Regions from separate parts of the Pseudomonas sp. GW821-FHT10B02 genome, predicted to be linked through region 3. Evidence: riboswitches for the same ligand, from Rfam matches in the RefSeq annotation. Region 3 holds a riboswitch; each other region holds the start of a gene.

Region 1 (5,380 bases), on a different contig from region 3:
AACCGGCGTCTTCGGCATTCTTGAAGGTCATACGGCTGATGCGATAGAAACCCTGGTAGCAGGAAATCGCCAGCATCTTCACAAAGAGTACGACGACACACAAAGCAAAGACGCTCATAACATCGTGCATGTTCATTCCATTGACAGCGGGTGGGGCGCGATCATCGCCCAACCCGCAGGGCTACGTACAGTGTCGGCTTCAGGTGTGATGAATTTCCCGGTCCTTGGTTTCCGGCAGGAAGCATATGCCGAGGATGGCGGTCATCACCGCGATCACGATCGGGTACCACAGCCCGTAGTAGATATCCCCGGTCGCCGCTACCATGGCGAATGCCACCGTGGGCAGGAAGCCGCCGAACCAGCCGTTGCCGATGTGATAGGGCAGCGACATCGACGTGTAGCGGATGCGCGCCGGGAACAGCTCCACCAGCCAGGCGGCAATCGGGCCGTAGACCATGGTCACGTAGATCACCAAGATGGTCAGCAAGAGCAATACCATCGGGTAGTTGGTCTTGGCCGGGTCGGCTTTTTCGGGGTATCCCGCGTCCTTGAGCGCGCCAGTGAGGGTCGCGACGAAGGCATCGTTCTGAACCTTGAAGTCAGCCGCCGGCATGCCGGTGCCCTCGAAGCTCTGCAGCACCTTGTCGCCAATGCGGATCTGAGCGACGGTGCCTGGTTCGGCCTTTTCGTTCTCGTAGGGTATGGCCCGTTTGGCCAGCACGCTTTTGGCCAGGTCGCAGGAGCTGGTGAATTTGGCTTTGCCCACCGGGTCGAACTGGAACGAGCACTGGTTGGGATCGGCAATCACCGTCACCGGGTTTTTCTCCTGGGCGATGAACACGTCGGGGTTACCGTACTCGGTCAACGCCTTGAAAATCGGGAAGTAGGTCAGCGCCGCGATGATGCAGCCGGCCATGATGATGCCTTTACGCCCGATGCGGTCGGACAGGCTGCCGAACAGGATGAAGAACGGCGTGCCGATCAGCAGCGAACCGGCGATCAGCAGGTTGGCGGTTTGCGGGTCGATCTTGAGGGTCTGCAACAGGAAGAACAGCGCATAGAACTGGCCGGTGTACCAGACCACCGCCTGGCCGGCGGTGCCGCCGAGCAGGGCCATGATCACCACCTTGAGGTTGTCCCAGCGGGCGAAGGATTCGGTCAGTGGCGCCTTGGAGGCCTTACCTTCGGCCTTCATCTTGACGAACACCGGCGATTCACTCAGTTGCAGACGGATGTACACCGAAATGATCAGCAACAGGATCGACAGCAGGAATGGAATCCGCCAGCCCCAGGCCTCGAAGGCTTCGGTACCGAGGATCGTGCGGCAGGCGAGGATTACCAGCAACGACAGGAACAGGCCCAGGGTCGCAGTGGTCTGGATCCATGAGGTGAAGTAGCCACGTTTGCCTTTCGGCGCGTGTTCGGCCACGTAGGTGGCTGCGCCGCCGTACTCACCCCCAAGCGCCAGGCCTTGCAACAGGCGCAGGCTGATCAGGATGATCGGCGCGGCCACACCGATGGTGCTGTAACTGGGTAGCAAACCGACGATCGCGGTGGACACGCCCATGATCACAATGGTGATCAGGAAGGTGTACTTGCGCCCGATCATGTCGCCCAGACGGCCGAACACAATGGCGCCGAAGGGGCGTACGGCAAAGCCTGCGGCAAAGGCGAGGAGGGCGAAGATGAACGACGTGGTTTCGTTGACACCGGCGAAGAAGTGCTTGGCGATGATCGCCGCGAGCGAGCCGTAGAGGTAGAAGTCGTACCATTCGAAAACGGTACCCAGGGATGAGGCAAAGATAACCTTGCGCTCCTCCTTGGTGATCCCGCGGTTGGGTGTACTGCCGCTGGAAGTGGTGTCGATGGCCGCCATGAGTGTTCTCCGTGTTGTTCTTGTAGGCCGGAGTACCCACGCGCGCTACCGCACCCTGGCCCTGGGGGTGGCGGTCTGGCACTGCTGCAAGGCTTCTTGAAGCATAATCATGTTTTCCCGGTTATCCACCTTGCGGGGGAATCCCTGTGGGAGCCAGCCTTGCTGGCGATGCCCGGCATAGCCGGGCCAGGGGCGGGACCGCCCCATCGCCGGCAAGGCCGGCTCCCACACTGATCTCTGCTGTCCACAAATTGGTAGTTTTTGTCGCTTAGAAGCTGTAATCCAGCGTCGCGAAGTACGAGCGCGGCTCACCCATCAACCACTGCTCGCCACTGTGGGCGGTGGCGGCGTAGCGGCGGTCCAGCAGGTTGTTCAACTGCAGGCCCAGGCGTACATCCGGCAGCACCTGCCAGCCCAGGTTGGCATCGACCACGGTAAAACCGGGCACCGTCTGGGTGTTGGCGATGTTGGCGTAGCGCTCATCGACATAGCGCAGGCCGATGCCGGCATCCACGCCATACCCCAGACCTTTGTTCACCCACAGGTTGGCAGTGCGCCGTGGCACATTGCTCGGCCGGTTGCCCGCACGCGACAGCGACTGGCCGCCCACGGTCTGGTCGAAATCGTCGTACTTGGCACGCACCACCGAGGCGTTGGCCGAGACCTGCCACTGGTTGGCCAGGGCCAGTTCCAGGGTCGCTTCCAGGCCGTCGGAAGTCTGCTGGCCGGCCTGCTGTTTCTGGTGGGTGATCGGGTCGTCGACCAGCAGCTTCTTCTTGACGATGTGATAGGCCGCCAGGGTCCACTCGCCACGACCGTGCCAGAACAGTTGCTTGAGGCCGAACTCGGTCTGCCTGGCTTCGGTCAGGTCGTAGTTCTGCTGGCTTGGGCTCAAGGTGACCAGGTCGCTGACGCCATCTTCACTGGTGGAATACTGGCCATACAGTGACAGTTCATCGGTCACCGCAAACACCAGCCCGGCACGCCAGTTGCCACCGTTGAGGCTGCGGTCGGTGCGGCTGTTGTCGACCAGGTTGTCACGGTCGATGTGGTTCTGGTCGCGGCGAACGCCGGTCACCAGCGACCAGCGTTCAGACAGCTGGGTGCGGTTTTCGGCGAACAGGGCAAAGGTGCGGGTGGTGCTCTGGGTCTGTGGGCGGGTCGGGCTGTTGCTATGGAAGTAGCCTGGCGCCGGGTTCCACGGATCGATGAAGTCGCCGCCGATATCGTTGTACGGTGAGTTGCTGTTGATGCCGAAGCGGATGCGGTTGTACTCGGCGCCGACCACGGTCTTGCTGGCCAGGCCGAACAGCGTGTGATCGAAGGTAAAGCTCTGGCGATCGCCGACCTGTTCCTGGTCGTGTTTGATCTCCAGGTAGCTGCCGCGCTGCAGTTGCCCTTGCGTGCTGTCCCAGGTGTAGTCTTCGGCGTTGCGCCAGTGCCGGCGGCTCTTGATGTAGTACAGCTGGTTGCTGGCGCTGATCGAATCGCTGAGGGTCCAGTCGCTGTTCAGGCGGGTCCACTCGTCGTGGTAGCGCTGCTCGTCATCGCGCACGTTGTAGTTCTTCTTGCGCAGACTGTCGCGGTAGTGGCCGTCAATCAGCGGTGTGCCGAAGTAGTTCATCGGCTCGGCGTCGCCACGTTCGTGGGCCAGGGTGAAGCTCAGCTCGTCGCTGGCGTCAAAACGCAGGGCGGCGCTCATGGCCAGGTTTTTCGAGTCGCCACGATCCACCCAGCCGTTGCTTTGCTGGCGGTTGAGGGTAACCCGGTAGCTCAGGCGCTCGCTCAGCGAACCGCCGCTGTCCAGGCCCAGTTGCTGACGGTCATAGGCGCCGTAGCCCAGGCGCAGCTGGTTATGAATCTCACCGGCGAAGGGCTTCTTCGGGATCACGTTGATCACCGCGCCGGTCGCGCCTTCACCATAGAGCACTGAAGCCGGGCCGCGGATGATGTCGATGCGCTCGACCATCCACGGGTCGACCGGGAAGGTCTGGGTGCCGGCACCGGTGTACATCCGCGAGCCGTCGAACAGGGTCATCACCGAGCCGTGGCCTTCAAAACCACGGGCCGAGAGGGCGGTGTTGCCGTTGCCCGGGGTGGCCACCGAGGTGATGCCCGGTGAACGGCTGACGGCGTCCTGAACCGTGCGATTGTTGCGCCCTTCGATCACCTCGGCACTGATGCTGCTGGTGCTCGCCGGGGTGTCCATGGCGCTGAGGTTCAGGCGCGAACCGGCTGGCAGTGGCGTGGCCAGGCTAATGGGGTCCTTGTCGCTGCTGCTGGTGATCGCCGTCGAGGGCAGGGCCAGGGTGCCGGTTTCAGCGGCGTAGGTCGGCAAGGAGAATGCCAGGCAAGGCGCCAGGGCATTGGCCGCCAGGGTTTGAAGCTTGGAGTAACGGGACATGTCGTTCCACAATCTGCTGGAAGAATGAATCCCGGAGGGAACAACGCATGGAGGAATTGCGCGCGCAGGCGCCCGCAAACCGGCCTGCGCCCGCCCACCGCGGGGTTGCCAAACGAAGCTTCAGGCCGGTCTCCGGGCTTGCGAGGGTCATGAAGGCCTTCACCTTCCCATGCCAGGGCACAGTGGTGTTTCGAAGGCTTCGCTCGCTTACCGTTGCGGGGGCAGCGCCGGACTAGTCACCTTGAGTGACGCACCGGCTTCCCGTTTCACCCTGCGCACGGCGGCGCAGGACACCTGAAACTGGCGCGCATCTGAACATTGAAAGTCTTTACAGTCAATGCGTTGCGCATTTTTGCAGGGAGGGCTGCTGTGCAGCCCATCGCCGGCAATGCCGGCTCCCACAACACATTCGTGGGAGCCGGCATTGCCGGCGATGGGGTCAGCGAAGATCTCAACGTCCGCGCTTGCGCGACACCACCGCCTCGATGTTCTTGCGCCCGATCAGCATGGGTTGCGGTTGCTGGGGTTGCTCCAGCCACTTGTACATCACCAGGCAATCGACCAAGCCCAGGCGCGCATGCCGATAAGCCCGCGGCAAGCGCCCGACCACCTCGAAACCCAGCTTCTGCCACAAGGCCACCGCCACCTCATTGCTCGACACCACCGAGTTGAACTGCATGGCCAGAAAACCCTGTTCGCGGGCCAGGCGTTGCGAGTGCTCGCACATCAACCGGGCCACACCGCGCCCACGCGCAGCGTCGCTGACCATGTAGCCGCAATTGCTCACATGATTGCCCGGGCCGGCGGCATTGGCCTTGAGGTAGTAGGAACCGAGCAGTTCGCCATCCTCTTCGGCCACCAGGGTGTGCAGCGGTGCTTCCAGCCACAGCTGACGCGCCTGCTCCTGGCTCATGGCCGGGTCGAAGGCATAGGTTTCGCGGGCCGCGACAATGGCCTGGAAGGTCGGCCAGAAGCGGTCGAAGTCGGCGGCGGTCATGGGGCGGATGGTGATCATGGCGGTTCCTGGCAAGGTGAACCGCGAGTCTGAAAGCGTTGGTGCCGGCATGCAACTGTTTGTGCATGCCGCCCTCGCCAGCGGA
Region 2 (8,864 bases), on a different contig from region 3:
CTGGGTCACCCCGGCATGGATCTCATAACCGCTGATCGGCGCCTGCTCCAGTTGCAAGGTACCCGCGACATTACGCAGCTGCTTGTGCGCCTCCAGCACGGTGACGAAATCGAGCAAGCCCAGGCCATCGCTGCTGCCGGCCGCCCCTTCCAGCCCCAGCGGATCTTCCACCCGCTGGCCAAGCATCTGCAGGCCGCCACAGATGCCCAGCACCTTGCCGCCATAACGCAGATGCCGGGCGATGGCCTGATCCCAGCCACGGGCGCGCAATTGCGCCAGATCGCCGCGCACGCTCTTGGAACCCGGCAGGATGATCAGGTCCGCAGGCGGAATCGGATCGCCTGGGCCGATGAACTGCAGGTCGACTTGCGGGTGCAGGCGCAGCGGGTCGAAATCGGTGTGGTTGCTGATGCGCGGCAGCACCGGCACGATCACTTTGAGTGCGCGCGCCGCCTTGTCACCCTGGCGCTGGTCGATACCGTCCTCGGCTTCCAGGTGCAGGTCCATCACATATGGCAGCACGCCCAGTACCGGTTTGCCGGTACGCGCCTCAAGCCAGTCCAGGCCCGGCTGCAATAACGCGATGTCACCCCGGAAACGGTTGATGACAAAGCCTTTGACCCGCGCCTGCTCACTGGGCGACAGCAGCTCCAGGGTGCCGACCAGATGGGCGAACACCCCGCCGCGATTAATGTCGGCAATCAGGATCACCGGACAGTCCACCGCTTCGGCAAAACCCATGTTGGCAATATCGCCGGCACGCAGATTGATCTCCGCTGGCGAACCGGCGCCTTCGACCATTACCACCGGGTACTGGGCGCTCAAGCGCTGATGAGACTCCAGTACCGCCTGCATGGCGATGACCTTGTAATCGTGGTACGCCACCGCGTTCATGCTGGTGACCGCACGGCCATGGACGATGACTTGAGCGCCGGTGTCGCTATTGGGCTTGAGCAGCACCGGGTTCATGTCGGTGTGCGGCGCCAGCCCAGCGGCCTGGGCCTGAACCGCCTGAGCTCGGCCGATCTCGCCGCCGTCGGCGGTCACGGCACTGTTGAGTGCCATGTTCTGCGGCTTGAACGGCACCACCGCCACGCCCTGGCGCAACAACCAGCGGCACAGCGCGGTCACCAGGGTGCTCTTGCCGGCATCGGAGGTGGTGCCCTGCACCATCAGGGTACTCATGGCTGTTCCTTGCAGTAATCGTTGAATGCCTGTTGCAGGCGCTGAAAGTCCTGCTCGGTGGCCGGCAAACCAAAGCGCAGGCTGGCAGGCTGGTTGAACAGACGCAGCAAAATGCCCCGTCGGGCCATGAACTCATGCAGCAGCACGGCTTGATCGCTAACCAGATACTGGAACAGGTCGCAGCCCCCTGTCGGGGCAAAGCCTGCGCGGCTCAGCAAGTCTGCCAGGCGCTGGCTGGCTGCCGCGCAGCGAGCGATCTGGCGTTGATGCGCAACGCTGTCGAGCAGGCAAGCCTGGCCGAGAATCCGCGTTGGCCCGCTGACGGTCCAGGGCCCCAGCAGTTCGGCCAGGCGTTGCAACAACACCGGTTCAGCCAGCACAAAGCCCAGACGTACACCGGCCAGACCGAAGAACTTGCCGAACGAGCGCAGCACGATCAGCCCCGGACGTTGTGCCTCGGCGCCAATGCTGTGCTGCGGGGTGTTGTCCATAAACGCTTCATCGACCAGCAACCAGCCACCACGCGAGGCCAGGCGGGCATGCCAGGCGAGCAACTGCTCAGCCGACAGCAGGCAACCGGTGGGATTGTTCGGGTTGACCACCACCAGCACATCCAGGCTGTCGAGCAGTTCATCCACCTGCTCACCCTGCAACTCAAGCACCTGATGCCCGGCACGACGCCAGCCTTCGGCGTGTTCGGCATAACAGGGCGACACCACGCCAACCGTGCCGCGAGCGCGCAGGTGCGGCAAGGCCTGGATTGCAGCCTGAGAGCCGGCCACCGGCAGCGCCTGCTGGACCCGGTAGTACTCGGCCGCAGCCTGTTCCAGGCCATCGTCGGTTTCCGGCAGGCGCGCCCAGGCCTGCAGCGGGATTTGCGGAATCGCGTAAGGCCAGGGCGCAATACCGCTGGACAGGTCCAGCCAATGCTCCCGGGCGATACCGTAGTGCTGCACTGCGCGCTGCAGGCGCCCACCGTGCTCAAGCATAGAATTCAGCTCCCAGACACAACAGCAGCAACCACAACCACACGCCCTGGCAAACCAGGCGCCAGCCACGCTCAATCGACTCGGCATCAGCCACCGGGCCTTCGCCCAGTTGTGCGCGTTCGTGCAGCTCACCGTGATAGACCGCCGGACCACCCAGCTCTACAGCCAGGGCACCGGCGCCTGCGGCCATCACCGGACCGGCGTTGGGGCTGTCCCACAGCGGCGCCTGACGTCGCCAGCATTTCAGTGCCAGACGGGTTTTGCCAAGCAGCGCGTAGGTCAGCGCCACCAGCCGCGCTGGAATGTAGTTGAGCACATCATCTATGCGTGCAGCGGCCCAGCCGAAACGCTCGAAACGTTCATTGCGATAGCCCCACATGGCGTCCAGGGTGTTGCTCAGGCGATAAAGCACCACACCCGGAGCGCCCGCCACGACAAACCAGAACAGCGCGGCAAAGACCGCATCGCTACCATTTTCCAGTACCGACTCGGTGGCTGCGCGCGCCACGGCGGTTTCGTCCAGTTCGCGGGTTTCGCGGCTGACCAGAAAACCCACACGGCGGCGTGCTTCATCCAGGTCACCGCGGCGCAAAGCGTCGGCCACCGGGGTCACGTGCTCACCCAGGCTGCGCAGGCCCAGGGCGCAATACAAGGCCAGCACTTCCACCAACCAGCCGATATAGGGCAGCCAGGACAGCAAGGTGGCCAACAGGGTCAAGGGAATCACCGCCAGGAACCAGGCGGTCACGCCATGGCTGCGCCAGCCACGGCCAGCGGCGTTGAAACGCTGCTCCAGGCGCCCGGCCAGGCGGCCAAAGGCAACCAGCGGATGACGCCGCTGGGGCTCACCCAACAACGCATCCAGCGCCACCCCGGCAACGGTCAGCAACGCCACACTCATCAAGACTCTCCCCACTGGTTTTCATACAGCATGTCGCTCAAGGGCCGCGCCGTGGCCCAGCCTTCGAGGACCAGCATCGGCGCGGGATAGAACGCCTGGACCGGGCCCAGGCAGAGAATCGCCAGCGGCTTGGCACCGGCCGGCATCCCCAGCAGCTGTGCCAGCGCCAGGGGCTCGAACAGCGATACCCAGCCCATGCCCAGGCCTTCGGCACGCGCTGCCAGCCAGAGGTTCTGGATCGCGCATGACAACGAGGCGAGGTCCATCTCCGGCAAGGTGCGACGGCCGAAAATGTGCTTGTCGCGGTCATCCATCAACGCCGCCACCAGCACTTCGGCGCAATCGCTGATGCCTTCGACCTTGAGCTTCATGAATTCATCGGAGCGCTCACCCAGTGCCTCAGCGGTGCGTACTCGCTCGGCTTCCACCAGGCCCTGGATACGCTGGCGCAGGTCGCGGTCGGTGATGCGGATAAAGCGCCATGGCTGCATCAGGCCGACGCTGGGCGCCTGATGCGCAGCTTCAAGCAGACGCGCAAGCAACTCAGGCGCTACATCGCCCTGGATGAAGTGCCGCATGTCACGGCGCTCGCCGATGGCCCGGTAAACCGCAGCGCGCTCGGCGTCTGTGAAAGCCTGGTCGCTCATGGTGCCAACAGCGCCGCCGCCGCGTGCGGGTTGGAGGCAAAGTAGAAATGCACGTAGGACGCCGTCAGCCGGCCACAGCGATAGACCGCTTCGGCGCCACGGCCGCCATTGGGGCTGTGCCCGCGGGCAATCGGCTCAAGCGCGGTAGTGGTCAGCGAGTGGTGATAGGTATGGCCGCGCAAGGTGCCTTCCGGCAGCTCCACCGCCTGCAGCGCCAGGGCTGCGAGGCGCTTTTGCATCACTGCTTCGCCTTCCAGCAAACCCAGCAACTCGGCACGCTCGCCCGCAACATCGGTCAAGGCCTCAAGCAGGTAGAGCATGCCGCCACATTCGGCCAGCACAGGCTTGCCTGCCTGATGATGGCTGCGGATCGCGGCGAGCATCCCGTTGTTGGCAGCCAATGCCTGGTGATGCAGTTCCGGGTAGCCACCCGGCAGGTACAGGCTATCTGCCTGCGGTAGCGTGCGGTCATGCAGTGGTGAAAAGAAGCTCAGCTCGGCGCCCATGGCCCGCAGCAGGTCAAGGTTGGCGCCATAAGTGAAGGCAAAGGCTTCGTCCCGCGCCACGGCGATGGTCACGCCATCGAGCAAGGGCTCGATAACTTCGACAGTCGGCGCCGCAAACGCCACCGCCGGCGGCAGGGACGACTCACAACTGGCGCCGAGAGCTGCGGCTGCGGCGTCCAGACGAACATCCAGATCATTGAGCTCGCTGGCCTGGACCAGGCCCAGATGGCGGCTCGGCAATTCAATCCCGGTTTCCCGCGACAGGCCGCCGTACCAGCGCAGCCCTTCGGTAAGGCTGCCTTCGAGCAACTGGGCGTGACGCAAGGTACCGACACGGTTGGCCAGTACCCCGGCAAACGGCAGGTCGGGCTGATAGCGCGCCAGGCCCAGGGCCAGGGCGCCGAAGGTCTGGGCCATGGCGGTACCGTCGATCACCGCCAGCACCGGCACATTGAAATGGCGGGCAAGGTCGGCACTCGACGGCGTACCGTCGAACAGGCCCATGACCCCTTCGATCAGGATCAGATCGGCATCGCCGGCTGCTTCCCAGAGCAGCCGGCGGCTTTCCTGCTCACCGACCATCCACAGGTCCAGCTGGTACACCGGCGCACCGCTGGCCCGCTCGAGAATCATCGGGTCAAGGAAGTCCGGGCCGCACTTGAACACCCGCACCTTACGCCCGAGGTTGCGGTGCAGCCGCGCCAGGGCAGCGGTCACCGTAGTCTTGCCCTGGCCTGAAGCCGGGGCGGCAATCAGCACCGCCGGGCAGTGGCGCGTGTCACTCATAGTTCAACGCCCTTCTGGGCACGGATACCGGTCTGGAAAGCGTGCTTGACCATGCCCATCTCGGTGACGGTGTCGGCCAGTTCGATCATTTCATCCTTGGCGCCACGACCGGTGACGATCACGTGCTGCATCGGCGGACGCGCCTGCAGGTCGCTGAGCACCTGTTCGAGGTCAAGGTAGCCATGCTTGAGGGCTATATTCAGCTCGTCGAGCACCACGAAGGTGATCGTCGGGTCCTGCAGCAACTGGCGCGAAACGGCCCAGGCCGCTTCGGCTGCGGCGATGTCACGCTGGCGGTCCTGGGTTTCCCAGGTGAAGCCCTCGCCCATCACGTGATAGCGCACCTGTTCGGGGAAACGCCGGAAGAACAGCTCTTCGCCAGTGCTGTTGCGGCCCTTGATGAACTGCACCACGCCGCACTGCATGCCATGGCCCATGGCCCGGGCGAGCATGCCGAAAGCCGAACTGCTCTTGCCCTTGCCGTTACCGCTGAGCACCAGCAGCAGGCCGCATTCGTTAGGGGCGTTGGCAATACGCTCGTCGATTACCGCCTTCTTGCGCTGCATACGGGCCAGGTGGCGTTCGTCACGCTCGGTGGATTCAGTCATCGAAGTCTCCGCAAACCACTGTCAGCCAACCTGCAACGCGCCTGGCAGCACAGGGCTGCACAGCGTTCGCGGCAAAGAGATGGCAACAGATCAATGGACAAGGCAGACGGAAAAACGCGCAGGGCTGCGGCACAGGCCGAAGAAACCGCGCATCACCCTCCGTGATGCCGTTGGCTGTTACAGGCCGGTCTCCGGGCTTGTGAGCGGGGTCATCAACACCCAGGGTCGCGCGCCTTCCCGGGTGCGATCACCCAGTGGCCATGCGCGGCCTTGACTCACCTACCGTTGCGGGGGCAGCGCCGGACTCGCACGCTATTGCGCACCCACCGGCTTCCCTGTTTCACCCTGCCAGACCACAGCCCACAGAGCACCTGAAACAAGTCGCGAAGGTTAGAGGGTTGCACCCGGAGCGTCAATGAAAGGCGCAGCACTGGCCTGGATCAATGGCGTCTTTGTCATCTTGTGCCACCCTGATATCAGTGATATCAAATAGCCATAAATTGGCTGTCTCGATTACAACGATAAAGGAGAGAGCGGCATGCAAGGCCTGATCATCAATAACCCGCGCCTGGAATTCCTGCGTCCGGCTCTGGAACGCTGGGTCGAATGCATCGACCGCTGCAACCAGACCCTGGGCGACGGCGAGGCCCCTTACTGGCACGGCGCCCAAGCGAACCTCGGCGTGCTCTCGGCCGCAGCCTGGCAAGCAGAGCTGATCACCTTGCAACATCACCAGAGCAAGAAGCAGCGTGACGAAGGTGAGCGTGAAGGTTACTGCGACCTGTACATCGCCAATCGCGAAGAAGCCGCCTACCTGCAAGCCAGCCAGCGCTGGCCACGCATCGCCCGCCTGGACCTGAACAACGCGCTGCAAGAGACTGTATTTGCCGCCCGCCAGGTGGCTGCACCCAGCCAGCTAAAAGTCGCCGCGCTGTTCGCCAGCCCCTGGAAAGCCGGGCAGCATGCCAGCCCCGAAGAACTCCAGGACCTGGTCGACGACCTGCAAAAGCACACCGCCTGTGCCATTGCCTGGTACTTCCCCTATGCCTACCGCAAGCTGCACAACGAGGCCGGGCAGTATCATCCCGGGGTTGCACTGCTGCTCAAGCAGGCCTGAACAACGGAACCTCGCGGATGTTGAGCACCTCTACTTTCAACAGAGGCCAGCTTTGCGAGGGCAACGCCATGGATATGACCCGTATCACCGTGCTGCTGATAGTTGCCGCGGGAATCAGCGGCTGCGGCGAGACTGCCCGGCTGGAGGTCAGTGACGGATTCGGGCCATCGCCTCAACTGCCCGAGCCGAACAAGACCCTGATCCCCACCGTCAACATCGCCCCGGCCATTGGCTGGCCACCAGGCACCAAGCCTGTGGCTGCACCTGGCACCCAGGTGACCGCCTTCGCCGAGGGCCTGGATCACCCGCGCTGGCTGTATGTCCTGCCCAATGGCGATGTGCTGGTCGCGGAAACCAACGCCCCGCCCAAGCCCGAGGACGGCAAGGGCATTCGTGGCTGGGTGATGGGCAAGGTGATGAGTCGCGCCGGTGCCGGCGTGCCCAGCGCCAACCGCATCAGCCTGCTGCGCGACAGTGACCATGACGGCGTGGCCGAAATCCGTACCACCTTTATTGAAAACCTCAATTCGCCGTTTGGCATGGCCTTGGTCGGCAACGATTTCTATGTAGCCGACACCGATCGGCTCATGCGCTTTCGTTACCAGCCCGGGGCTACTGAAATTACTTCGTCTGGCACGCTGGTGACCGAATTGCCCGGCGGCCCGCTGAACCATCACTGGACCAAGAATGTCATCGCCAGCCGCGATGGCAAAAAGCTCTACGTTACGGTTGGCTCCAACAGCAATGTCGGTGAGAACGGCATGGATCAGGAAGCAGGTCGCGCCGCCATCTGGGAAGTCGATCCGGCCAACGGCCAGAAGCGTCTGTTTGCCTCGGGCCTGCGCAACCCCAACGGCATGGCCTGGGAGCCGCATAGCGGACAACTGTGGACCGCGGTCAACGAACGGGACGAGATCGGCAGCGACCTGGTGCCCGACTACATTACCTCGGTCAAGGACGGTGGATTCTACGGCTGGCCCTACAGCTATTACGGCCAACACGTCGATGAACGGGTCAGCCCGCAGGATCCGCAGCGGGTTGCCAAAGCCATAGTTCCTGATTACGCCGTAGGGCCGCACACCGCCTCACTGGGCCTGACCTTTGCCGAACCCGGCGTACTGCCGCCACCTTTCGAGCAAGGGGTATTCATTGGTCAGCACGGCTCCTGGAACCGCAAACCGCACAGTGGCTACAAGGTGATCTTCGTGCCGTTCAGCACCGCCGGCAAACCGGCCGGCAAGCCGATCGACCTGCTGACGGGCTTTCTCAATGACGAGGGCAAGGCCATGGGGCGGCCGGTCGGGGTGATCAATGATCAACGCGGTGGTTTGCTGGTGGCCGATGATGTTGGCAACAAGATCTGGCGGGTGAGCAAGGTCCGGTAAGCCTATCGCGGGGCAAGCCCGCTCCCACAGAGTCAGTCCAACCTGTGGGAGCGGGCTTGCCCCGCGATTCAACGCTTACGACACAACGTCAGACCATCCCCTATGGGCAACATCGACAGATCCACCCGCGGATCGCCCTTGAGCCCCAGGTTCAACGCCTGGATCGCCCGGGTATCTTCACTGTCGGGCTGCGCCTGCAGCACCCGCCCGCTCCACAAGGTATTGTCGAACAACACCAGCCCACCCGTACGCAGCAAGCGCAGGGCCTCTTCCAGATACTGCGGGTAGTTGCCCTTGTCGGCATCGATGAAGATCAGGTCGTAACGCGCTGACGGCAAAGTCGCCAGCGTTTGCAAGGCAGGCGCCAGGCGCAACTCGATACGCTCTGCCACGCCGGCCTCCCGCCAATAGCGCCAGGCGATGGCGTTGTAACTACCTTCAAGATCGCAGCACAACAACTGCCCCTGCTCCATGGCCTGGGCCATGCACAGTGCGCTGTATCCGGTGAAGGTCCCGACCTCGATCACCCGCTGCGCACCGATCAGGCGCACCAGCAGCGCCAGCAACTGGCCCTGCTCTGGCGCCACCTGCCAGCGCGCCTCGGGCAAGGCCTGGGTTTCGCTGCGCAAACGGGCCAGCAACGGCGTCTCGCGAAGAGAAACCGCTTGCAGGTAATGGTAGAGAGCATCGTCGAGGTAGAGCGTTTGTGCCGTCATCGCCTACCTCGCAAGGTCAGGGGT
Region 3 (8,864 bases):
GGCCACCATCTTCGTGCGCGATGTGCGCATTGAAGATGCCGTGGCGCTGTTGCTGGAGCAGAACCAGCTGCACCAGAAAGTGGTGAACGACAACACCTTGCTGATCTACCCGGACTCGCCGCAGAAGACCAAGGATTACCAGGAACTGGTGATGCGCACCTTCTACCTGACCAGTATCGATTCCAACACCGCGCTGAACTTGGTCAAGACCATGCTCAAGACCCGCGACGTGTTCGTCGATGAGCGCCTCAATACCCTGACCATGCGCGATACCCCCGACGCCGTGCGCATGGCTGAGAAACTGCTGCAGTCGCAGGATCAGTCCAACCCGGAAGTGGTGCTGGAAGTGGAAGTGATGGAGGTGGCCCGCTCGCGGATCCTCGAGCTTGGCCTGCAGTGGCCCAACACGTTCGGGGTGCTCACCGAAGACGGCAAGTCCGTGGAAACCCTCGATCAATTGCGCGGTATCGACTCCTCACGGATCACTATCTCGCCATCGCCGCAGGCCAAGATCAACGCCCAGGACAACGACATCAACACCCTGGCCAGCCCGGTGATCCGCGTCAGCAACCGCGAGCAGGCGCGTATCCACATCGGTCAGCGGGTGCCGATCGTCAGCGCCACGTCGGTCCCTTCGACGCAAGGACCGGTGATCACCGAGAGCATCACCTACCTGGATGTCGGTCTCAAACTCGAAGTCACCCCGGTGGTGCACCTGAACAACGAAGTGGCGATCAAGGTATCCCTGGAAGTCAGCAACGCCAAGCCACTGGAACCGACTCGCCAGGGCACCATTCCGGTTCAGGTCGACACCCGCAACGCCCAGACCAGCCTGCGTCTGCATGACGGCGAAACCCAGGTGCTGGCGGGGCTGGTACGCAATGACGACGGTGCCAGCGGCAACAAGATTCCGTTGCTCGGCGACATCCCCGGGCTGGGACGGCTGTTTGGCAGCAACCGTAATGACAAGAGCCAGTCGGAGCTGGTGCTGTCGATTACCCCGCGCATCGTGCGCAACCTGCCGTACCAGAGCCCGTCGGACATGGAGTTCCCATCCGGCACCGAAACCAGCATGCAGATCCGCAACCTCAATCGCCCGATCGAGGTCGACGACGAGCAGCCGCTGGCCGCTGCGCCTACCGCGGTGAGGCCTTAAATCATGAAACGCTCGATGGCAGGTTTCAGCCTGATCGAAGTGATGCTGACCCTGGCGCTGCTCGGGTTGCTCGCCTCGATTGCCGCACCACTGACCGAAACCCTGGTACGCCGGGGCAAGGAGCAGGAGCTGAAAACCGCGCTGTATCAGATCCGCGATGCCATCGACGCCTACAAACGCGCCTTCGACGCCGGCTACATCGAGAAATCGCTGAATGCCACAGGTTACCCACCCAGCCTGCAGGTGCTGGTGGAAGGTGTGCGCGATGTGCGTAGCGCCAAAGGTGCCAAGTTCTATTTCCTGCGGCGCATCCCCCACGACCCGTTGCTCAGCCACAAAAAAGACGACGAAGGGGGTTGGGGGCTGCGTGCTTACGACAGTTCGGCGCAAAGCCCGCGTGAAGGGGAGGACGTCTTCGACGTTTACTCCAAGGCACCGGGCAAGGGCCTTAACGGCATCGCCTACGGACAATGGTGACCAGCATGCGACGCAACCAAGGCTTTACCCTGATCGAGTTGCTGGTGGTGATGGCGATCATCGCCACGCTGATGACCATTGCCATGCCGCGCTACTTCCAGAGCCTGGAAACCTCGCGCGAGGCCACCCTGCGTCAAAGCCTGGCGGTGATGCGCGAAGCCCTGGATCACTACTACGGCGACACCGGGCGATATCCCGAGTCGCTGGAGCAACTGGTCGAACAGCGCTACCTGCGCAACGCCCCGCTGGACCCGATCACCGAGCGCCGTGACGGCTGGCAGGTGGTAGCGCCGCCGGAAGGTGTGGGCGGTTCGGTGGCTGATATCAAGAGCGGTGCAACCGGGAGGGCGCGTGATGGCAGCTTATATGCCGAGTGGTAGCGCCGCCGAGGCGGGCTTCACTTACCTGGGAGTGCTGTTGCTGATTGCTGTGACCGGCATCGCGCTGGGCTCGACCGTCACCCTGTGGTCGACCCAGGCCCTGCGCGAACGTGAACGCGACCTGCTCTGGGTCGGCACCCAGTATGCCCAGGCGCTGCGCAGCTACTATCGCGATTCGCCAGGCCTGGCCCAGTACCCACAGACCCTGGACGAGCTGCTTGAGGACCCGCGCTATCCCAACCTCAAGCGCCACCTGCGCCGCCTGTACCCCGATCCGGTCACTGGCAGCGACGACTGGGGATTGCTGCGCTCCATCGACGGGCGTATCACCGGGGTGTACAGCCAGTCTGATCTGACGCCGCTGAAACAGACCGGCTTTGCCGCTCAGTGGTCGGACTTCGAAGGCCTGGAACACTATTCCGACTGGCAGTTCGTGGCTGAGAAAGCCTTCTCCGAATCCGCCGCCGGTGGTCGCAAGGGCCTGACCCAGGGAGCAGGGCAATGAACCGCCAACTGACCGCCTGCGCCCTGGCTCTGGTGCTGCTGGCCGGCACTGCCCGGGGCGGCGCCGAGGACGAGATGATGGGCTTTATCGTCGACAACACCATCTCGCACATCGGCCACGACTTCTATTACAGCTTTGCCGAGCGGCTGCGTGCCACCAGCCGTCTGGATTTCAACCTGGTGGTACGGGAACGGCCGGACGCACGCTGGGGCAGCCTGGTAACGGTCGAGTACGAGCAACGTGTGATCTACCGGCGCTTTCTGCCACCCAACACCACAGAGCTGAAGGACGCCGCTTATGAGGCGGCTGACCTGGTCAAGGAGCAGATCATCCAGCGCAAGCTGCAGATGCTGCTGCAGGACACCACCGATCTTGAGAGGGACGAGCTATGAATAACAACAATACCCGCCGGCTGGCCTCCCTGGTCCTGCTGACTGCCCTGGGCAGCCAGGCCGGTGCCACCGAACTTGTGTACACCCCCATCAACCCCGCGTTTGGCGGCAACCCGTTGAACGGCACCTGGTTGCTCAACAACGCCCAGGCACAGAACGACCACGAAGACCCGGCGATCAAGGACCGTGCCTCGGCACTGGCGGGCACTTCGGCCCTGGAGCGCTTCACCAGCCAGCTCGAGTCGCGGCTGCTGTCGCAATTGCTCAACAACATCAATAACGGCACCACCGGCAGCCTGCAGACAGACGCCTTCATTATCAACGTGCTCGATGATTCCGGGGCCTTGACCATCGAGATCACCGACCGTGCAACAGGCGAAATTTCAGAAGTTCTGGTGAACGGCCTGAACCCTTGAAGGGGCGGGTAATGGGGAGTGACAATCATGAAAAGAATTCTGACCGCACTGCTGATCTTTGCCGTCCTGCAAGGCTGCAACCTGCGCAAACCGATGCCGGCCGAGCAGGACGGCGAAAGCCCGACGCTGACCCCGCGGGCTTCGACCTACTACGACCTGCTCAACATGCCGCGGCCCAAAGGCCGGCTGATGGCGGTGGTGTATGGTTTCCGCGACCAGACCGGGCAATACAAGCCAACCCCGGCCAGCTCGTTCTCGACCAGCGTCACCCAGGGCGCGGCGAGCATGCTGATGGACGCCCTGCAGGCCAGCGGCTGGTTTGTGGTGCTGGAGCGCGAAGGGCTGCAGAACCTGCTGACCGAGCGCAAGATCATCCGTGCGTCGCAGAAAAAACCGGACACGCCGGTGAACATCCAGGGCGAATTGCCACCGCTGCAGGCGGCCAACCTGATGCTTGAAGGCGGTATCATCGCCTACGACACCAACGTGCGCAGTGGTGGCGAGGGGGCGCGCTACCTGGGTATCGATATCTCCCGCGAGTACCGGGTCGATCAGGTGTCGGTCAACCTGCGGGCCGTGGATGTGCGCAGCGGTCAGGTGCTGGCCAACGTGATGACCAGCAAGACCATCTACTCGGTCGGCCGCAGTGCCGGGGTGTTCAAGTTCATCGAGTTCAAGAAACTGCTTGAAGCCGAGGTCGGCTACACCACCAACGAACCGGCGCAGCTGTGTGTGCTGTCGGCCATCGAATCGGCGGTGGGGCATCTGCTGGCCCAAGGTATCGAGCGGCGCTTGTGGCAGGTGGCGGGCGATAGCAGCGGCGACAATGCGACCCTGGACAAGTACCTGAGCCAAAATCAAAACCCATGAGGTCTGCGTTGCACCCCATCGCCGGCAAGGCCGGCTCCCACAACGTTCTGGTGCACACCGATCCTGTGGGAGCTGGCATTGCCAGCGATGCAAGGCGCAAGCCTTGCCAAATACAGCCAACCTAGTGCGTTGCGCAGCCTTGTTCCTTGACGATCCGCGTGGTCGACGCCGGATACTTCGCCAGCTTCGCCGCCGCCCGTGGCGGTCGCTTCACCAGCTCACCACCACAGTTGGGGCACTGGCCCTTGAGTTGACGCTCATTGCAGTCCTTGCAAAACGTGCATTCGAACGAGCAGATCAGTGCATCCTGGCTGTCGCCGGGCAGGTCACCGCCGCAGCATTCACAGTTGGGGCGCAATTCGAGCATGGTCAGGTCCTCTGTCAGGGGCGATAGAGATGGGCATGGCTGGCGCGGTACAGCGCCGACTCGGAAAAGCTGTCACTGGCCAGTACCCGGCCGACCAGGATCAGTGCGGTACGGCGAAAACCCTTGGCCTGTACCTGTTGGACAATACCATCAAGGGTATCGAGCACCCAGTCCTGGTCCGGCCAGGTAGCGCGATGGACCACCGCAATTGGGCAATCCCCGCCGTAATGCGGGCGCAGTTCCTCGACGATCTTCTGCAGATGCTTGACCCCCAGGTGAATCGCCAGGGTGCTGCGATGGCGGGCGAGGTCGGCCAGTTGCTCACCTGCGGGCATTGGCGATTTGTCGCCGTAGCGGGTGAGAATCACGGTCTGGGCGATGTCCGGCAGCGTCAGTTCGCAGCCGAGCAGGGCGGCGCTGGCGGCCACGGCGGTAACACCCGGGATGATCTCGTAGGGAATACCCAGTTCGCGCAGGTAGCGGATCTGTTCACCGATGGCGCCGTACAGGCTGGGGTCGCCGCTGTGGACCCGGGCCACATCCTGGCCCCGCTCGTGCGCCTGCTTGATTGCCTCGATGATCTCGGCCAGATGCAGCTCGGCACTGTTGATGACTGTCTCGGCGCGATGCCCTTCGAGCACCGCCGCCGGTACCAGGGAGCCGGCATAGATGATTACCGGGCAGCGATGGATCAGGCGCTGGCCCTTGACGGTGATCAGCTCGGGATCGCCGGGGCCGGCACCGATGAAATAGACGGTCATGCGGAGTCCTTGAAGAGAAAGCGCGGATTATCCGCCAAAGCCTGTGGTTGTAGCCAATGCCAGGCTGGCGTCGGCCAGCAGGGTACGGGTAACGCGCAGCTGTGCCGGGCCTGCGAGGTGTTCGGCCAGTGCCAGCGCCGCGCTTTCGGCGACGCCATAGCAACCGCTGTGCTGGTAGGCGACGGCCGAGCGATGGCTCAGGCGCGGCTCGAAGGCGGCCAGTTGTGTGGCGGAAAAAAATAGCAGAGGCACCTTGAGGCGCCGGGCCAGTTGTTGCAGCCCGGGTTCATCGTGCTTGAGGTCGATACTGGCAAGGCCCGTGACTGCGCTCAGCGGCAAGTCGTGGGCCTTGAGGGTCTGTTCCAGCAGGTGGCCCAGGGTGTCGGCGGGGCAACCCCGTCGGCAACCCAGGCCGACGAACACTTGCATGTCAGGCCTGGTTCGGGCGACGGAACAGCCAGGCACTGATCAGGCCCAGGGCCAACCAGAACGCGGCGTTGGTCACTAGGGAAGCGATCTTGAACTCGGCTTCCAGCGCTTCTGGGGCAAGCATTTCGTGCACTTCAGGTTGTGGTGCACCAATCACATGAGGTACCACCAGCAGTACCACGCCCAGCGTTTTAAGCAGCCAGTTGTGGGCGAACACGATCAAGCCAAGCCCGACGGCGGTGGCCGCTGCGGTACCTACCCACCAGGTCTGGCGCTGGGCCAGATCGGCTGCGGCGGTACCTGGCAGTTCTGGTGGCAGGCCCAGAGTAGGTGCCAGGCAGAATACGGCAAAGCCACCCAGGCCCCACAGTGCGCCACTGACCACGCTGTTTGGCGCGCGCAGGGTATACAGCGCAGCGAGGATCAGGGCAAAGCCGACGGCGACCACCAGGTTACCGCCCGTGGTCGACAGTACCCGCTGCCAGCCGTCCTCCGGTGCCCAGGCTTCGCTGTCGTGGTGGTGATCGGCAGCCACACCAGGGGCGTGTTCATGCGCTTCAACCGCAGGCGCTGCGCTTTCATAGGTTTCCGCCTGGAGAATCAGCGGCGCGACCCAGAAGCTTTGCAGCAGGGTCAACAGCAGGGCGGCCAGCAGGCCGGCAAACCCTGCGGTACTGGCAATACGCTTGATCATCGCAGGGCACTCAGTGGCAAGGGAAGGCGGCGCTGTGGCGGGTATCGTGGGCGGCATTGTGCACCGCTTCGATGTGCGAGAAACCGGCGAAGTAGACCAGGCACAGGCCCAGCAGCGAGGCACCGACGGCAACCAGCAGACGCTGACTGAGGCTTGACGGGGTAACGGCGGAGTGACTGGCGGTACTGATAGGCATGGCGCTTTCCTCTTGGTGTTGTTCGGCAACAGGCAAGCGCAAGAAACCCCTGCACGGAACTCGCCCAGGGGTTGCAACAGCGCCCGCCCACCGCGGGTTTGTCAGGTTCAGCAGCGCATTCGCGCACTGTAAGTTGCGGGCCGGTCTCCGGGCTCGCGAGGGGTTGGCCTTAACCGACCTGCAAGCATCACCTTCCCATGCCGCACTGGCACAGTGGATCTGACGCTTCACTCGCTTACCGTTGCGGGGGCAGCACCGGACTGACATGGCTTTAGAGTAAAGCACATGGTTCACCGGCTTCCCGTTTCACCCTGTGAAGGGCACCCGTAACAATCTGTGTAGGAGAGCATGGGCGCAGGACTTGAGTCAATCGACGACTAACGCATTGCTAGCAGAACGTACACGCCCAGCGCGATGAGAAAGGCGTAGTAGGACTTGAGCCGCATGCGGCTCAGTAGCCAGGCCAGGGCCACAGGCCAGATCCACAGCGTCGACGGGGTCTGCTGACTGGCCAGCGGATAAAGTGATCCCGCCAGCAGACTGATCAGCATCGCAACCGAGGTGTACTTACCGAGGCGGTCGATGAAGGCGCGAACGCCGCTGGGCAGCCGCTCGATTTCCACCGCCAGCGGCAACAGCCGGCAGACGGCCGATACCAGCGCGCAGATCAGCACATACAGCCAGAACGTATTAGGTTCGGTCATAGGCATAACTCGCCACCATGGTAACGGCGAGGACCAGCATCAGACTGATCTGCCCCAGCCACAGCAGACTCGCGGCAGTGGTCAGCCCGGCGATCCATTGGGCGTGGAAGCTGTGGCGCTCGCGGGCCATCTTGCCCAGCGAGGCGCTGATGAAGATCGCGATCACTACGCTGACATCATCCATCAGCGCACTGCCGGCCAGACTGGCGAAGCAATAACCGGCCATGGTGCCAAGTACCGCGGCGGCGTACAGCGTGAAGCACACAGTGTTCGCGTAGAGGCGGCTGATCGGCTGCTGTTCCTTGCGTATCGACATGAGGGTGAAGGCCGCATTGGCCATCACCGCCAGTGCCGGAATGAACGCTGCTTTTGCACCTTTGAGGCTGGACTTCAGGCTCAGGGTGAAGATCAGAAACCGCAGATTGATGCTCAGCGCCGATACCAGAACGCCAAACGCGTTCAACAGATGCGCGGGTGTCTCCAGCAAAGTGAGCTGCAGCGGCGAGGCCATCACCGTGCCGCTGAACACCACCATCGCCGGTAGATCCAGGCCATGGCGCCGCCCGAGCATGCCGATCAGGGTGAACGTCAGCAATAGTGAGAACACGAACGGCAACGCATCGCGGATGCCAGACGCAATCTCGCTGTGTGGCGCAAGTTCGAGTCGTGCAGGCTCAACCGGCATGGATGTTTTGCTGAACGCTGGCGCGCAGATGTTGCATGCCGGCTTGGTAGGCTAAGGCTTTTTCCAGGTAGTACGCGGTGGAGAAGCGCGGAATGAACTCTTCTACCACTGCCACACCGCGATAGCCGTTGAGCGCGAAGCGGTTCAATACATCGCTCAAGGGCAAATTGCCTTCGCCAATTGGCAAGTGCTGGTGGTGGGTGTCGTTGAGGTCGGCAATGTGCAGGTGGCGGGTGACCGGCGCCAGTGTCGCGATGGCCTCAAACAGGCTCTGTCCATAAGGCAGCAAGGAACATAAATGGGTTACATCGATGGTCACGTAGCAGCCGGTCTGCTGATGGAAGTACACATGCTCTTCGACTGTGAACACCGGAAACTTCGGACGCTGGCCCCCCATGTTCTCCAGACACAGCGCCATATCCCCTGTGTCACAACGCGCCGTGACCTGTTTGATGGCCTCGATCAGGTTCGTCATCAGCACGTCGTTGTCCAACTGGTCCTTGTAGCCGGGATGAAATGTGACGCTGGTCGCGCCGGCTTGACGGGAAAAGTCCACCGCCGCGCTCAAACACTCCACTGCTTGTGCACGCTCATCCAGATTACTGGCGCAGAGGTTGTACTGACGCCCCCACCAACCAGCATGAACCGTCAGGGTGATCTCATTTTGCTCGGTAAACTGACGGATCTGCCGGGCCAGCGTCTGTCGTCCATCGTTGCTCAAGGACCAGAACACAGCTTCGGCGTCTTCACCGATTTCGAACTCGACCGCCTTGAAGTGCCTGGCCAGGTCGGTGATCGAGCCAAGAATGTCCGCGGGGTTGTCGTATACATT

The links. Region 3 has a riboswitch for cobalamin ahead of AC07OF_RS10245 (CbtB domain-containing protein). Riboswitches for the same ligand answer to the same signal wherever they lie in the genome.
Region 1: another riboswitch for cobalamin. It lies ahead of AC07OF_RS22880 (TonB-dependent receptor); the one in region 3 lies ahead of AC07OF_RS10245 (CbtB domain-containing protein).
Region 2: another riboswitch for cobalamin. It lies ahead of cobO (cob(I)yrinic acid a,c-diamide adenosyltransferase); the one in region 3 lies ahead of AC07OF_RS10245 (CbtB domain-containing protein).

What each region holds. Positions count from the first base shown of each region.
Region 1 is NZ_JBWKNR010000017.1:477-5,856, forward strand. It holds gene AC07OF_RS22870 (MAPEG family protein) at 1-130, opposite strand, end outside; gene AC07OF_RS22875 (MFS transporter) at 200-1,876, opposite strand; gene AC07OF_RS22880 (TonB-dependent receptor) at 2,145-4,280, opposite strand; cobalamin riboswitch at 4,387-4,593, opposite strand; gene AC07OF_RS22885 (GNAT family N-acetyltransferase) at 4,732-5,295, opposite strand.
Region 2 is NZ_JBWKNR010000007.1:200,086-208,949, forward strand. It holds gene AC07OF_RS13095 (cobyric acid synthase) at 1-1,185, opposite strand, end outside; gene cobD (threonine-phosphate decarboxylase CobD) at 1,182-2,174, opposite strand; gene cbiB (adenosylcobinamide-phosphate synthase CbiB) at 2,167-3,075, opposite strand; gene bluB (5,6-dimethylbenzimidazole synthase) at 3,075-3,722, opposite strand; gene AC07OF_RS13115 (cobyrinic acid a,c-diamide synthase CobB) at 3,719-5,014, opposite strand; gene cobO (cob(I)yrinic acid a,c-diamide adenosyltransferase) at 5,011-5,622, opposite strand; cobalamin riboswitch at 5,788-6,012, opposite strand; gene AC07OF_RS13125 (hypothetical protein) at 6,161-6,739, shown strand; gene AC07OF_RS13130 (PQQ-dependent sugar dehydrogenase) at 6,808-8,124, shown strand; gene AC07OF_RS13135 (O-methyltransferase) at 8,193-8,840, opposite strand; gene AC07OF_RS13140 (C40 family peptidase) at 8,857-8,864, opposite strand, start outside.
Region 3 is NZ_JBWKNR010000005.1:136,796-145,659, reverse strand. It holds gene AC07OF_RS10300 (secretin GspD/PilQ domain-containing protein) at 1-1,156, shown strand, start outside; gene AC07OF_RS10295 (type II secretion system protein) at 1,160-1,633, shown strand; gene AC07OF_RS10290 (type II secretion system protein) at 1,639-2,013, shown strand; gene AC07OF_RS10285 (type II secretion system protein) at 1,988-2,518, shown strand; gene csgE (curli production assembly/transport protein CsgE) at 2,515-2,910, shown strand; gene AC07OF_RS10275 (curli assembly protein CsgF) at 2,907-3,326, shown strand; gene AC07OF_RS10270 (CsgG/HfaB family protein) at 3,354-4,196, shown strand; gene AC07OF_RS10265 (DUF1272 domain-containing protein) at 4,318-4,563, opposite strand; gene cobM (precorrin-4 C(11)-methyltransferase) at 4,578-5,324, opposite strand; gene AC07OF_RS10255 (cobalamin biosynthesis protein) at 5,352-5,753, opposite strand; gene AC07OF_RS10250 (CbtA family protein) at 5,755-6,447, opposite strand; gene AC07OF_RS10245 (CbtB domain-containing protein) at 6,458-6,643, opposite strand; cobalamin riboswitch at 6,765-6,986, opposite strand; gene AC07OF_RS10240 (AzlD domain-containing protein) at 7,021-7,347, opposite strand; gene AC07OF_RS10235 (AzlC family ABC transporter permease) at 7,334-8,032, opposite strand; gene AC07OF_RS10230 (sugar phosphate isomerase/epimerase family protein) at 8,022-8,864, opposite strand, start outside.